One region of the Patulibacter ginsengiterrae genome, then DNA from elsewhere that is predicted to be linked to it. Evidence: riboswitches for the same ligand, from Rfam matches in the RefSeq annotation. Region 1 holds a riboswitch; the other holds the start of a gene.
What was found. Region 1 has a riboswitch for S-adenosylmethionine ahead of ACVUH9_RS21380 (aminotransferase class V-fold PLP-dependent enzyme). Riboswitches for the same ligand answer to the same signal wherever they lie in the genome.

Region 1 (7,618 bases):
GACCGCCGGCCTGACTGCGCTCGAGGCGCTGATCCGGGGGACGCGGGTCGTCTCCTACGGCTGGGGCGTCGGCCACATCCGCGTCAACAACGCGGCCTTCGAGCGGTTCGGACTGGCGCGGGTGGCGACCGATCGCCGGGCCCTGGCGGAGGCGGTCCGCGGGGCGCTGGCCGACGGGCCGGTCGCCGACTTCGGCTACGGCGCGCGGCGCTCGGCAGCCGAGTTGATCGTCGAGCTCGCGGCGGGATCGGTCGCGGCGCGGGCCGCGTCGCCGCTGCCGGTCGCGGCCGCCTGAGCGGGGTCGGTCGCTCCGCGGCGGGCGCCGTCCCCGGTCACGGTCTCGTCCGGGCGCTCACGGCCGTCGGCGCCGGTCGGCCCGGCCGGCCCCTCGGGGTGCTCGATCGCGAGCACGGCGTGCGAGCGTCCGAGGCCGACGCCCCCGGCCAGCACCAGCAGCAGGGCGAGCACGACGACGATCCCGCCACCCGGCGTGTCACCCCAGCTCTCGTGCAGCAGGACCGGGGCGACGGCGACCGGGATCGCGGTCTCGAGCACGAACATCGGCGGGGCCACGCGGGTCGCGGGGAACCGCTGGAGGGCGGTCATGTCGACGAGGAAGCCGGTCCCGGCGGCGGCCGCGGTCGCCGCGGCCCAGGCGAGGGCGGCGAGCGGCCGGCCGTGCTCGAGCTCGGTCACGACCAGCTTGCCGGTCAGCGCCGAGAGCGCGAAGGCGGAGCCGGCCGAGGCGATCAGCAGCCAGGCGCCGGACCGGGCCTGCCCGCGCACGAAGGGGGCGACGATCACCACGACCAGGACCGCCGAGATCACGATCAGCCGGGTCCGGTCGGGCAGCGCGTCGGTCCGCTCGGGGGCGACCACGGCCAGCACGGCGACTCCGACCATCACGCAGCCGGCGGCGATCCACGAGGCGCGCGGCACGTGCTCGCCGAGGATCCGCGAGCCGAGCACCAGCAGCAGGACCAGCCCGAGCGCGAGCGTCGGCTGGACGAGCGTGATCGGGGCGAGCGCGAAGGCGGCGAGCTGGAGCGGCCAGCCGAGCGTGGCGATCGCCGTGCCCAACAGCCACTTCGGGCGCCGGACCAGGCGGGTGATCAGCGACGGGCGCAGGCCGTGCTCGTCGTCGACCGCCTGGGCCTCCGTCGCCTGCAGGACGACCGCGCCGTCGAAGCAGGCGGCGGCGGCCGCCGCGAACAGCAGCCCGAGCAGGACGTCGGACGAGGGCACCACCGCAGCATGTCGCACCGCCCGGCGCCCCGCCATCGTGGCCTGGCGAGGCCCCGGGCGTGCGACGATCCCGGGGTGCGCGCCGTCCCCGCCCTCGTCGCCTCCACGGCCGTGGTCACCGCCGGCGTCGGCTGGTCGCTGCCGGCGCTCGCCCCGCTGCTGCCGCCGCTGGCCGGGGCGCTCGGCCTGACCCGGCGGCTGCCGCTGGCCGGGGCGGTCGCGGTGACCTTCGACGACGGCCCCCACCCGCAGGGGACCCCGGCCGTGCTCGAGGCGCTGCGCGAGCACGGCGCCACGGCGACCTTCTTCTGCGTCGGCGAGCAGGTCCGGCGGACCGGTGGCCTGCTGGCCGAGATCGTCGCCGCCGGGCACCGGGTCGCGATCCACGGCGACCGCCACCGGCTGCTGCTGCGGCGGACGCCGGGCGCGGTCCGCGACGACCTCGACCGCGCGCACGCGACGATCGCCGCGATCGCCGGCGACGCGCTGCTGCCGGTCCACCGCGCGCCCTACGGGATCTACGCGCCGACGACCCCCGGCGAGTTGGCCCGGCGCGGCTGGCGGCCGCTGCTGTGGAGTCGCTGGGGCCACGACTGGCGGGCCGACGCGACCGCGACGAGCATCGCCGACGAGGTCGCCCGCGACCTCACCGCCGGCGACGTGCTGCTGCTCCACGACGCCGACGACTACAGCGATCCGGACTCGTGGCGGGCGACCGCTTCGGCGCTGCCGACGGTCCTCGAGCGGATCGCGGCGGCCGGCCTGACGACGGCTCCGGTCCCGGCGCGCTGGTAGCCCGCGCCCCTCCGACCCGGGTTCCCGACCTCGAAAACGGTGCGCCGTACACGCGATTTGGATACCCGGGAACCGGATCGGGTTTGCTACTATCGATCGCGGTCAAGAGTGCCAGCGACAAGCCCCGGCTCGCTGGCCGGCAACCCTCCACCGCGGTGGGGTGCCCCGGGTGAAGACCAGGCCGCGCAGGCCCTCACAGGGTCCTGCGCCTGCAAGCGCGGACCCGTCGAGCGGGTCCCGACCCACGGAGACCCCCATGAGCACCATCGACAGGCCCGTCCTGGACCCCGCCTGCGCCGAGCAGCCGCTGACCCCCGTGATCGGCGGCGACCTGCGCGTCCCATTGCTCGACGGCAGCACCGTCCGCTACGCCAACCTCGACTACGGCGCGACCGCTCCCGCCCTGCCCGCCGTGGCCGATCGCGTGGCCTGCGTCCTGCCCTTCAGCGGCAGCGTCCACCGCGGCGCCGGTCTGCCGTCGCAGATCTCCAGCAACCTCTACGAGCAGGCGCGGGCCACGGTCGGCGCGGCGCTCGGCGCCCGCACCGACGACCACGTCATCTTCACCCGCAACACGACCGACGCCACCAACCTGCTCGCGGGCTGCGTGCCGGCCGACGCGGGCGACGTCGTCACCCTCGACGTCGAGCACCACGCGAACCTGCTGCCGTGGCAGCGGACGGCCGGCGGCCACCGCTGCGTCGCCCACGCCGAGACGATCGAGGAGACCCTGCTGCGGCTCGAGCAGGCGCTGGCCGACCGGCCGACCGCGCTGGTCGCGATCACCGGCGCGTCGAACGTGACCGGCGAGCTGCTGCCGATCGAGCGGATCGTCACGCTGGCCCGGACCCACGGCGCCCGCACCTTCGTCGACGCGGCCCAGCTGGCGCCGCACCGCTCGGTCGCGATCGCCGCGCTCGGCGTCGACTACCTGGCGGTCTCCGGGCACAAGCTCTACGCCCCCTACGGGGTCGGCGTGCTCGTCGGTCGCGGCGACTGGCTGGACGCGGGCGAGCCGTACCTGGCGGGTGGCGGGGCGGTCCGCGAGGTGACCGTCGACGCGGTCAGCTGGACCGACGGGCCGCGCCGGCACGAGGCCGGCACCCCGAACCTGTCCGGCGCGGTCGCGCTCGCCGCCGCCTTCGAGACGATCGACGGGCTCGTCGGCACGGCCGGCGTGGACCCGCGCGAGGCCCACGAGCGGGCGCTGCGGGAGCGGGTCCTGGAGGGGATCGCCGGGCTGTCGGCGATCACCCCGCTGCGGATCTGGAGCGACAGCGCCGACGCGGTCGGCGTGGTCGCGCTGACCGTCGACGGCTACGCCCCCGGCCACGTCGGCGCCTACCTCTCGGCCGAGCACGGGATCGGCGTCCGCGACGGTCGCTTCTGCGCCCACCCGCTGCTGGAGCGGTTCGGCCTGCCGGAGGGCGCGCTGCGGGCCAGCTTCGGCCTCGGCTCGCAGCTGGAGAACGCCGACCGCCTGGTCGCGGCGCTCACCGAGCTGGTCGACGCGGGCCCGCGCCACCGCTACGTCGAGGGGCCGACCGGCTGGGCCCCGGAGCACGACACCCGCGACCAGGTCGCGTGGGCCGGCTCCGGGCTGCAGTCGGCGGCGCTGGTCGCGCCGTCGCCCTGCGGCGCCGGCTGAGCGGCCGGCTCCGCCGCCCCGGGTGGTCGGGGCGGCGTTCAGCCCTCGACGACCGGGTTCGGCTGCCGGGCCTGGTCGGCCTGGTGCCACTCGAGGTAGCGGGCGACGCCGTCGGCGAACCCGGTAGTCGCCGTCCAGCCCAGCTCCTGCTCGGCCCGGCGGTGGTCGACGACGGCACCCTTGAAGTCGCCGGGGCGGCCTTCGACGTGCACGATGTCGACGTCGCCGAGCAGGTCGCGGACGACCTCGGCGATCTCCAGGATCGTCGTCTCCTCGACCCCGACCAGGTTGTAGACGCGGTCGGCGGCCTGCGGCAGCAGCCCGGCGACGCAGCCGTCGGCGAGGTCCTCGACGTAGACGAACCGGCGGGTCTGGTCGCCCTTGCCGGCGATCGTCAGCGGATCGCCCGCCAGCGCCTTGCGCACGAACTGCGGGACGACCGCGGCCGGGCGGGCACGCGGGCCGTAGGGGATCCCGAACCGCAGGATCGTCGTCGTCACCCCGAACAGCTCGGAGTACGAGCGGCAGTACATCTCGCCGGCGATCTTGGTCGCGGTGTAGAGGTGCTTGGGCAGCCCGAGCGGGCTGTCCTCGTCGACCTGCTCGGCGGCGCAGCCGTCGTAGACCCAGATCGTCGAGGCGTAGACGACGCGGTCGACGCCGGCCTCGCGCGCGGCCTGGAGCACGTTCAGCGTGCCCCGCGAGTTGACGCGCTCGGCGAAGACCGGGTCGACCGCGACCTGGCCGACGTCGGCGACGGCCGCCAGGTGCAGGACGGCGTCGCAGCCGTCCATCGCGGCAGTCAGCGCGGCGAGGTCGTCGAGCTCCCCGAGGTAGGTGTCGACGGAGCCCTCGGCGTGGAACGGCGACGGGACCATGTCGAAGATCCGGGGGGTCATCCCCGCGGCGATCAGCTTGTCGACGACGTGGGATCCGATGAAGCCGGAGCCACCGGTGACGAGGACCTTGTTCATCGGGACAGCTCCTGGACGTTCTGGTTCTGGGGGACGACTTCGGGGCGGTAGTAGATCGGCACGCACCAGTGGTGCTCGCCGACCCAGTCGCTGTTCGGGAGGTCGACCGTGTGGCCGAGGATCCGGTGGCACGGCTGGTCGTAGACCTTGCCCGTCGACTTCTCGATCGGGTCGAAGACGATGTACTTGTAGAGCCCGGAGACCATCCCGTCGGGCAGCTCGAGCCGGCCCGGGTGGAGCGGGTCGAGGTACTCGCGGGCGGCGGCGTTCTTGCCGGCGACGATCTCGTCGAGCCGCTCGGTCTGGGTCAGCGCGATCGCGGCGGTGAACTCGCTCATCCGGAAGTTCAAGCCCTCGACCTGGTGCTCGGGCTTGCCGTAGTTGCGGAAGGCCCGTGCGAACTCGAGCAGCTCGGGATGACGGGAGACGAGCACGCCGCCCTCGCCGGTCGAGACGGTCTTGGTCGCGTAGAACGAGCTGACGCCGGCGTCGCCCCAGGTGCCCGGCGCCTTGCCGTTCCAGGTCGCGCCGTGGGCGTGCGCGCAGTCCTCGATCAGGAAGATCCCCTCGGCCTCGCAGAGGGCGGCGATCCGCTCGATGTCGAAGGCGATGTGCCCGCCGATGTGGACGACGAACGCCGCCTTCGGCTTGTGCTGCGCGACCTTGCGCTCGAAGTCCTCGAACGAGAGGCAGAGGTCCTCGCGGTTGCAGTCGACGAACTCGACCGTCGCCCCGAGGTGGAGCGCGGCCAGCGGCGTTGCCATGAACGTGTTCGAGGGGCAGAGGACCGTGTCCCCGGGGCCGACGCCGGCGTAGCGGAGCGCGGCGAGTGCACCGCCGCTCCAGCTGCCGGTCGCGACGGCGCCCGCGGCCCCCGGGTGCTTGGCGGCCCAGGCCTCCTCGAAGCGCCGGTTGAGGTCGCCCTCCGCCCAGCGGTTGGAGTCGATCACCTCGTCCCAGAGCTGATGGAGTCGGGCCCGGTCGCGTGGGTCGAACCCGATCGCGAAGCGGCCCAGCTCGGCGACCGCATCGGTAGGAGCTTCTGGCATTCCGTGTGCTGCTTTCCCGTGCCGGGTGGACTGAGGAGGGCACGTATTCAGGGGGAGCTTACGTCGTGGTGACGACGTTTCCGAAGCGCGCGACCGGAGCTGGCGCGCTGCCGCTCTGCCTGCTGCAGCACGGGGCAACGCCGGAGCGTACCCGGGGGAGGAGGCGAAGCGGGGGAACATCGGCACCACCGGGAGCACTCTGGCGAAGTGCCTGCGTATCGGCCATGGGGATTGCCCCCAGGTCGTCCCCCAACTGGCCCCAGGTCGGGGCCGGGGCGTACGCCGGAACGGGTCGGGGGTGGGGCGCCCCCGACCTTGGTCGGGGGTCGTCGGCACGGCCGTCGGCCGGAGTGGCAACGGTCGTTTCCGGAGTCGGGGACAGCGATGGGGCCTCGTCGATCCCGCCGCGGCTCCGGAGGCTCCGCGCGCGAAGGGCGGCGACGGACGGTCGGAAGGACGTAAGGGGTGGTCCGTTCGGCGTAAGGGGTCGCTCGGCCGGACGCGCTCCATCCGCCCGATGTGGGGACGGCCGGCGCAGCCCAGGATGGAGAAGGCATCCACCCCGACCGAAGGAACGCACCATGTCCGGCCTCCTCACCCCGCTCCTCACCGAAGCCCGCACCGCCGACCTCGTCCGTGCCGCCGACGCTCGCTCCCGGGGCCCCTCCGACGCTCCCGCCGCCCACGACCGAGGGCGCGACGCGTTCCGACGGCTCCGCGGCGTCGCGCGATACTGGGGGCATGTCCACCCGCGTGACCAGCACGCGCTTCGTCGGCCGCACGGGCGAGCAGGCTGAGCTCCTGGCGGGACTCCGCGACGCCGCCGCCGGACGGCCGGCGCTGGTGCTGGTCGCCGGCGAGAGCGGCGTCGGCAAGACCCGGCTCGTCGCCGAGCTGGAGCGGGAGGCCCGCAGCGCCGAGCCCCCCGCTCGGGTCCTCGGCGGCGATTGCGTCCAGCTCGGGACCGGCGAGCTGCCCTACGCCCCGCTGGTCGCGGCCCTGCGGCCGTTGGCCCGCCGCGACGATCCCGTGCTCGCGGCGCTTCCGCCGGCGACGCGGGCCGAGCTGGCCCGGTTCCTCCCCAGCCTCGGCGCGGTCGTCCGTCCCGTCGAGCGCGCGGCCGACGAGGACGCCGGGCAGGGCCGGTTGTTCGAGGCGCTGCTGACCCTCTTCGACGCGCTCAGTCGCGACCGGCCGCTGCTGCTGGTGATCGAGGACCTGCACTGGGCGGACCGCTCGACCCGCGCCTTCCTCGCCTTCCTCGTCCGCAGCCTCTGCGGCGAGCGGATCCTGCTGGTCGGGACCTACCGGCCGGACGAGCTCCACCGTCGCCACCCGCTGCGCCCGCTGCTGGCCGAGCTGGAGCGCGACCCCGCCTCCCGCCGGATCGACCTCGCGCCGTTGACGCGGGACGAGCTGGCGGAGCAGCTGGCCGACATCCTCGGCGCGCCGGTCGGGGACGACCTGCTCGACCGGCTCTGGACCCGCAGCGAGGGCAATCCGCTGTTCAGCGAGGAGCTGCTCGCGGCCGGGCTCGACGGCCGCGGCGCGCTCCCGCCGACCCTCCGCGACGCGCTGATGCTGCGGATCGAGGAGCTGCCGCCGGAGGCCCAGGAGCTGCTGCGGGTCCTGGCCGTCGGCCAGCGGGTCCACCACACGGTGCTCGCGGAGGCGGTCGATGCTGGTGGCCGGGCGCTCCGCGACGCGCTGCGAGAGGCGGTCGCCGGTCAGATCGTGGTCGCCGACGAGGACGGGCGCTACCGCTTCCGCCACGCGCTGCTGCGCGAGGTCGTCGAGGACGACCTGCTGCCGGGCGAGCGGGCCGAGCTGCACCTGACCCTCGCGCGGGCGCTGGAGGCGCGGATCGAGCAGGTCGGGCCCGACGTCCAGCTGGCCAGCGGGATCGC
Region 2 (7,618 bases), on a different contig from region 1:
GGCGGGGTCGAGCCCCTCCCAGCCGATCAGCAGCAGCGCCTCTCGGTCGATCAGCCGCAACGTCGCGAGTGCCTTCAACAGCGCGTAGTCGTTGTCCTGCTCCCCTGGGCCCTCGATGTGCTGCGGCTGGTCCGCGATCCGGTCCGCCAGCGCCGTCTGGCGCTTGTCGGCCCGCTGCTGGTTGCGCAGCACGTGTCCGGCGACCGCGTAGAGCCACGGCAGGGCGTCGGCCGGAACGTCCTCGCGACGCCGCCAGGCGACCAGGAAGGTCTCGGCGAGGATGTCCTGGGCGTCCTGCTGATTGCTCGTACGTCGTTGGGCGAAGGCGAGCACCGCGGAGGAGTGACGTTCGTACAGGAGCTCCGTGTACGCCCGGCCGTCACCCTCGCCCGCGGCGACGCGCGATGCAGATCGTCGCGCGGAGCGCGCGGGGCGGAACTCGGGGCTCATCGTGTGATCGGGAACACCTGACGCCGCCTCGCGAGCCCAGATACGGGCTGCGGGAGACGTGACGGACGCCGTCAAACCCCCACTCGAGATGACCGGGTCCATACTCTTATATGTCCGGGTCCGGCCCAGACTCACCAACGAACCCAAATTCGTCAGCGAGCGGTCCGGGACGACGATCCTAGTCGCTCCGCCATCGCCGCTGCCGGCGCGCGCCGCGTCAGGCCGGATCGCCCGCTACCGCCTGACCTCGTCGTCCCTCACGCCGGCAGGATCGCCCGCAGTCGGCGTCCGGTCCCGGCTCGCTGGGACCCCAGGATTGGCCTGTCTCGGAACGAGCGGCGCCGCCCCGCCGCCCGTTCCGAAACAGACGTTGTCCGCTAGCGACGGGTCCGGATCACCAGCGACGAGCTGGCGTTGGACTGGAGGCTGCCGTCGGCGATCCGGACGAAGACGCGGTAGCGGCCGCCCTTGCTGATCCGGGCGCGCGTGGCGAACGTGGAGAAGCTGCGTCCACCCTTCCGCGTCCGCGAGCCCTTGACCGTCTTCCACTTGCTGCCGGCGAGCCGCTGGACGCCGATCTGCACGCCGTCCTTCGCCGGGTGGATCTTGCCCGAGAAGCGCAGGCGGGCCCCACGGGTCACGCGCTTGGTCCCGACCTTCGCGGAGACGTCGACGAGCACGTTGGCGGGGACCACCGGACTCAGGGTCGGCGTCTTCCCGGCGGTGACGACCCGGTACTGGGTGTTCAGGCCGAGCGAGAGCACCGGGAAGGCGAAGGCGCCGGTCGCCGTCGTCAGCTGGGGGTTGCCGACCGGCAGGAAGCCGGCCTGGAACGGCCAGGGGTTCTGCTGGAGCTGGACCTCGCGGTTGGCGCTGCCCGTGCCGCCGAGCGTCCCCGCGATCGTGGTGCTGCCGCCGAACGGCAGCGGATTCGGGGTCGCCGCGAGGGCGAAGCCGAGCGGCTGCTTTGGCGTCTTGAGCTTGCGGTCGGCCCCGCGGACGGTGCCCGTGGCGTTGCTGGCCACGATCCGGTAGTGGTAGACGCGGTCGGGCTCGAGCCCGAGGATGCCGGTCGTGGCCGCGACGTTGGTGGTCCCGGAGCCGGCGGACTGCGCGGCGGTCACTCCGCCGTACTTGGCGGTCAGGCCGAACTGGAAGCGGTAGTTGGTGCGTACGCCGTTGGGGTTGACGGTGCCGGTCACCGTCGCGCTCTGCGGGGTGAGGCTGCCGGCCAGTCCCGTGCTGGCCGCGGGCTTGCCCGCGGCCTGGGCAACGCTCGGCGCGATCGCCAGGACGGCGATGCCGACGGCGATGGCTGGTGCGATACGAGTCATGTTCCTCCTCGGAGGACGCGTCCACGCTGGCGTGGACGTTGTTGGGGGATCGGGACGCACTTCGCGTCCGCGCACCCCCGACCGTACGTCACGGGCTCATGTGCGTGCGCCGGATCCCGTAGCGGCCGAGCAGACCGACCGCGCGATCGTGGCGAGCGGCGACCCTCGCGACCAGGCCGGCCAGATCCGGAGCGATCGTCGCCTGCTCGCTCCGCAGGCACCGCAGCTCGACGATCGCCGCCAGGTCGTCGGCAGCCAACGCCAGCTGGTCGAGCGCCTCGAGGAGGTGGGTCCGGCGCCCGCGACGGAGGGCCGGAAGCGGTACGGCAACGATCTCCGAGCAGCACGCGCGGACGGCGACGACCTCGGTGGCGATCATCACCGCCTGGTCCGCGTCCCGTCCTGCCACCGGCGCCGCAAGCGACGCGAGTCGTCGCGAACGCTCCAAGAGGTCGCTGGCGGTCCAGTTCGGATCCACCGCCAGCGAGCGCGACATGAGCTGACGCTAGAAGCGCCGCCGGACGGAACCGCTCAAGGTGCAGCGAGAACCCGCAGCTCGTCGTCCTCCGCGACGACGAGGTCACCGTGGTGGAGCTGCCGCCCGCGGCGCTCCTCGGGCTCGCCGTTGACCGTCACCAGACCGGCCGCGAGCATTGCCTTCGCCTCGCCGCCCGAATCGACGGTCCCCGCCAGCTTCAGCAGTTGGCCCAGGCGGATCATGTCCCCGCGGATGCTGATGTCGCGCACCTCCTCATCGTGGCAGGTACGAGCGTCGAAGACCCATCGGTCCGGTTTAAGGTCGATTAACCGCTGTCTGGCAGCGTGAGTCCCGTCGCCCGTCCCGCCCCCCAAACGCCAGCTGCCCGACCGTCCGGTCCGGCTTCGCGGTTCGACGCGCTCGACGGCCTTCGCGGCGCAGCAGCCGTCGGCATCGTCGTCCTGCACGTCTGGATGTTCATGCGGGGCGACTCCGGCCATCCCGACCGAACGCCGTTGGACGCGCTGCTCAGTCAGCTGCGGCTCGGCATGCCCCTGTTCTTCGTGCTGTCGGGGTTCCTGATCTTCCGCCCGTTCGCGGCGGCGGCGCTCGAGCGGCGCTCGGCTCCGGACCCGGCGACCTACCTCGTGCGGCGGGCCGCCCGGATCGTGCCCGCCTACTGGTTCGTGATCCTCGCGACCGCGATCGTGCTGGTCTGGGTCGGCCACGGTCAGGCCGAGCCGCTGGCGCACCTTCCCCTGTTCCTGCTCTTCCTGCAGAACTACGTTCCGGAGACGCTCGGCCGGCTGAACCCGCCGACCTGGACCATCGTCGTCGAGGTCTCGTTCTACCTCCTCGTGCCGCTGATCGCCGCGCTGGCCGCGATCGCGACCACCCGGCTGGAGCGTCTGGCGCAGCGGCGGATGCTGCTGACCGGGCTCTGCGTCGCCCTGATCCTGATCGGCACCGCGGTCCTCGGCGCGTCCTCCTTCTCGGGCTGGGGGCGCGAGGTGACCGACACCCTGCCGGCACGGATGGCGTCGTTCGGGGCCGGGATGCTCGTCGCGGTGCTCACGCACGGTCGTTCCGCCGGCCGCGGCGTGGCGACCGGGCTGACGCTCGCCGGGATCGCCCTCGTCGTGCTCGAGGGGAGCGCCCGCAGCATGGGCCTCGGACCGCTGACGGCCCGCCAACTGCTCGTCGACACCCCGGCCAGCCTCGGCTTCGGCCTGATCGTCGCGGGCCTGGTGCTCGGGCGGGTACCGGGGGCCTCGATCCTCTCGCGGGGACCGCTGCACTGGTACGGCACGCACTCCTACGGGCTCTACCTCTGGCACTTCCCGGTGATCTTCGTGCTGCGGTCGCTCGACCGCTGGCCGTCGACCTTGGCGGGAGCGCTGCTCGTCACGATGACGATCAGCACCCTCCTGGCCGTCGCCACCTGGCACCTGCTGGAGCGTCCCGCGATCGACTGGGCGCGTCGCCGGATGCCGTCTCGGGGTCCGCGACGCCCGGCCCTCGCCACCGGCGACTGACCGGGTCGCGGCCGGCGACGCTCCGAGCCGGCAATCGGCTGGGGACCGCCGCGAGCGACGTTCCGAGCATCCTCAGCGGACGACGGCGTCCGCGCTCGACCGGGTCCCGGGCACGGCGCCCGGGACCTCTCGGTCGCTCAGCGGCCGCCGGCCACGGCCGGCAGGATCTGCAGCTCCTGGCGGTCGGAGACCGGGGTCGAGAGCCCGTCGCCGAAGCGGATGTCGTCGCCGTCGAGGTAGACGTTGACGAACCGGCGGAGATCGCCGTTGCCGTCCGTCAGGCTGGAGCGCAGCTCGGGGTGGACCTCGAACAGGCTCTCCAGGACGGTGCCGACCGTCGTGCCCTCGGACTGGACCTTGCCCTGTCCGCCGGTCGCGTCACGCAGCTGCGTCGGAATCTTGATCGTCACCGTGGCCATCAGACCGTCACCTCCGTGCGGAGCTCCGCATCGCGTTCGAACTGCTCGAAGTTCGCGTCGATCTCGTGGCACGCGAAGGTGCCGCGGACCGCGTCGAGGGTCTTCAGGCCCTCACCGGTGATCACGATCACCACGCGCTCGTCGGCCCCGATCCGGCCGGACTCGGCGAGCTTCTGCAGCGTTGCGGTCGTGACCCCGCCGGCGGTCTCCGTGAAGATCCCGGTCGTCTCGGCCAGCAGCCGGATCCCGGCGCGGATCTCGTCGTCGGTGACCTCGTCGATCGTGCCGTTCGTCTGGCGTGCCAGCTCGATCGCGTAGGGGCCGTCGGCCGGGTTGCCGATCGCCAGCGACTTGGCGATCGTGTCCGGGCGGACCGGCCGGCAGACGTCGTGCCCGGCCGCGAACGCGGAGGCGACCGGGTTGCAGCCGGCGGCCTGGGCGCCGCTCATGGTCGGTACCCGGCTGCCCTCGCTCAGCAGCCCGAGGTCGAGCCACTCCTGGAAGCCCTTGCCGATCTTGGTGAAGAGCGAGCCGGAGGCGATCGGAGCGACGATCCGGTCCGGGCTCTGCCAGCCCAGCTGCTCGGCGATCTCGTACGCCAGGGTCTTGGAGCCCTCGGCGTAGTACGGCCGCATGTTGACGTTGACGAACGCCCAGTCGGGCCGCTCGCCGGCGATCTCGGTACAGAGCCGGTTGACGTCGTCGTAGTTGCCGCGAACCGTCACCACCCGGGCGCCGTAGATCCCGGTCGCCAGGATCTTCTGCTCCTCGAGATCGGCGGGGATGAAGACGTAGACGGGCATCCCCAGCGCGGCGCCGGCGGCGGCGACGGCGTTGGCGAGGTTGCCGGTCGAGGCGCAGGCCAGGGTCGTGAAGCCGAGCTCCTTGGCGCGAGCGGCCGCGACGGCGACGACCCGGTCCTTGAACGAGTGCGTCGGGTTCGCCGCGTCGTTCTTGACCCAGACCTCGCGCAGGCCGAGGCGCTCGGCGAGGCGGTCGGCGCGGACCAGCGGCGTGCTGCCGGCCGGCAGGCCGGCGAGGCCCGCGGTCTCGCCGGGACCCGATGGGGCGAGCGTCGGAACACGCTCGACCGGCAGGAAGTCGGCGTAGCGCCAGATGCTCGCCGGGCCGGCCTGGATCCGCCGGCGGATCGACGCGGCGAGGCCCTCGTCACCGTCGGCCGCGAGGTCGGCGTACTTGACCTCCAGGGGCCCGAAGCACTTCGCGCAGACGAACTGCGCTTCGAGGGGGTACGTGCTGCCGCATTCGCGGCAGGCGAGCGATGTTGCTGCCATGAGCTGTCTGTCTCCGGAGTCGGTCCTTCGCCGAAAAGGTGTGGCGAAGGTCCGGTACAGGTCCAGCCACACATCTCTCTGGAATTGGCACCTCTTCGCGTCGGCGTGATTCGCGATGGTTGCCGGGGGTTCAACGGGCCAGTCCCTCCCCCCCTCTGGATGTGTTGATCGATGTCCGCTCCTGAGACTAGCAAGCCGACGACCGAAATACTTCCGCTTTGCCGGGAATTCGCCCGGGCGCGTCGCCCCCGGCCGGGTGGCCCCCGCGAGCGCGGCGAGCGGGCGTCCGACGACGCGGCTCCCACGCCGCTGCCCGACCGGGCCCCGAGTACACTTGGGTGCATCGTGCCGACCGCCCTCGACGATCCCCTCAGTCCGGATGCCGACGTTTCCCCGTCCGCGATTCGGGTTCGGTACCCGGCCGGCTGAAGCCACCCCAGTCGGGCAGGAAGAGCCCGACGTCCCCCAGATCGAGATCGTCGAGGCCCACGGCCTCCGATGGGTCAACGTCCAGCGTCCCGGGCGGCTCGAGTTCGCCTGGTTGCGGGAGCAGTTCGACTTCCACGCGCTCGACTACGAGGACGTCTCCTCGCGCAACCAGCGCCCGAAGGTCGACGTCTACGACGACTACCTGTTCGTCGTCCTGCACTTCCCCGACTACGACAAGACGATCGGCCGCCTCAACGCCGCCGAGCTCGACGTCTTCGTCGGCCCCGACTACGTCCTCACGATCCCCAACCGCCCGCTGCGGACGATCGACTACCTCTTCAGCCGGGTCGAGCAGCGCGAGGACGAGCGCGAGAAGCTCTTCTCGAAGGGCGCCGGCTACCTCCTCTACCGGATCATCGACGAGTGCGTCGACGCCTCGTTCCCGATGCTGCGCAAGATCGGCAACAAGCTCGAGCAGCTCGAGGAGGACATCTTCGAGGGGCGTTCGAAGGAGATCGTCCGCGACATCTCCAACGCCAAGCAGGAGATCATCAACTTCCGCAAGATCGTCCGCCCGCAGCGGGTGGCGCTGAAGGACCTCAACGCCGCTCGGCGCTACCTCGCCGAGGACGAGGACCTCTACTTCGACGACATCAACGACGCGTCGGAGCGGATCTGGGACATGCTGGAGAACTTCAAGGAGGTGAGCGAGGCGCTCGAGAGCTCGAACGAGTCGGTCCTCGCCCACCAGCAGTCCGGGGCCCTGAACGTCCTCACCGCGATCAGCGTGATCGTCCTGCCGCTGACGCTGCTGGCGTCGATCTGGGGCATGAACGTCCACGTGCCCGGCCAGGACAACGCGGTCTGGTTCTTCGGCCTCGTCGGCGCGATGGTGACGCTGCTCGGCGCGATGGTCTGGTGGTTCCGCCGCAACGACCTGCTGTAGTCGGCCGGCCCGGTCCCCGGCCCACCCGTCCTCGGGTGCCGCTACTCGCGGCGGGCGAGCACCACGCAGCGGGTCGTGCCCGAGCCCTCGATCCGCTCCAGGATCAGCTGCTCCTGGTGCGCGATCGCGGCCAGCGTCTCGAGGTCGACCGCCGTACCCCGCCAGAGCGGGTGGGCGCTGACGTACTCGGGCAGGCTGCTCTCGCCCGGGAGCAGCGGGGCGGGCGTCCCGGATCGGACGTCGAAGACCGCGGTCGCGTCGGGCCGAAGGACGCGGCCGAGCTCGCGCAGCACGTCGCCGATCAGGCCGACGGTCGGCAGGTGCGGCAGCAGCCCGAGCAGGAGCACCGCGTCGGCGGTCCCGTCGGCGACTGGACGCAGCGCGCCGGCGTGGGCCGGGTGCCAGGTCACGTTCTCCAGCGACGCGTGCCGTTCGCGGCCCGCAGCGAGCATGCTCGGAGCGATGTCGCAGGCGATCACCGCGTCGGCCCGGTGAGCGAGCGCACCGGTGACCCGACCGGCGCCACAGCCGACGTCGACCGCGACCCGGGCTCCCTCCAGGCTGAAGCCGACCAGATCCTCGAGCGCGTCGAGCAGGTCCTCGCCAGACGCCACGAACGAGAACTCGTCGACGGGCGGCGCGCCCGGCACGGAGTAGCGCAGCGGATCCTCGCGACCGCGGGCGTCCCAGAAGCGGGCGATCCGTTCGAGGGCGGGGTCGTCGAGCGGCGGC

Region 2: it holds a riboswitch for S-adenosylmethionine, as region 1 does, so the genes downstream of both, thrC (threonine synthase) here and ACVUH9_RS21380 (aminotransferase class V-fold PLP-dependent enzyme) in region 1, are expected to answer to the same signal.

Annotation. Positions count from the first base shown of each region.
Region 1 covers NZ_JBWDOG010000027.1:15,243-22,860, reverse strand. Annotated here, with positions in the region: gene ACVUH9_RS21395 (MGDG synthase family glycosyltransferase) at 1-295, shown strand, start outside; gene ACVUH9_RS21390 (DMT family transporter) at 196-1,245, opposite strand; gene ACVUH9_RS21385 (polysaccharide deacetylase family protein) at 1,321-2,040, shown strand; SAM riboswitch class IV at 2,141-2,264, shown strand; gene ACVUH9_RS21380 (aminotransferase class V-fold PLP-dependent enzyme) at 2,297-3,688, shown strand; gene ACVUH9_RS21375 (NAD-dependent epimerase/dehydratase family protein) at 3,727-4,662, opposite strand; gene ACVUH9_RS21370 (DegT/DnrJ/EryC1/StrS family aminotransferase) at 4,659-5,711, opposite strand; gene ACVUH9_RS21365 (helix-turn-helix transcriptional regulator) at 6,453-7,618, shown strand, end outside.
Region 2 covers NZ_JBWDOG010000002.1:228,174-235,791, reverse strand. Annotated here, with positions in the region: gene ACVUH9_RS04520 (RNA polymerase sigma factor) at 1-450, opposite strand, end outside; gene ACVUH9_RS04515 (hypothetical protein) at 828-1,784, opposite strand; gene ACVUH9_RS04510 (hypothetical protein) at 1,873-2,280, opposite strand; gene ACVUH9_RS04505 (RNA-binding S4 domain-containing protein) at 2,316-2,729, opposite strand; gene ACVUH9_RS04500 (acyltransferase family protein) at 2,736-3,797, shown strand; gene ACVUH9_RS04495 (ubiquitin-like small modifier protein 1) at 3,935-4,216, opposite strand; gene thrC (threonine synthase) at 4,216-5,511, opposite strand; SAM riboswitch class I at 5,579-5,677, opposite strand; gene ACVUH9_RS04485 (magnesium transporter CorA family protein) at 5,891-6,886, shown strand; gene ACVUH9_RS04480 (class I SAM-dependent methyltransferase) at 6,928-7,618, opposite strand, start outside.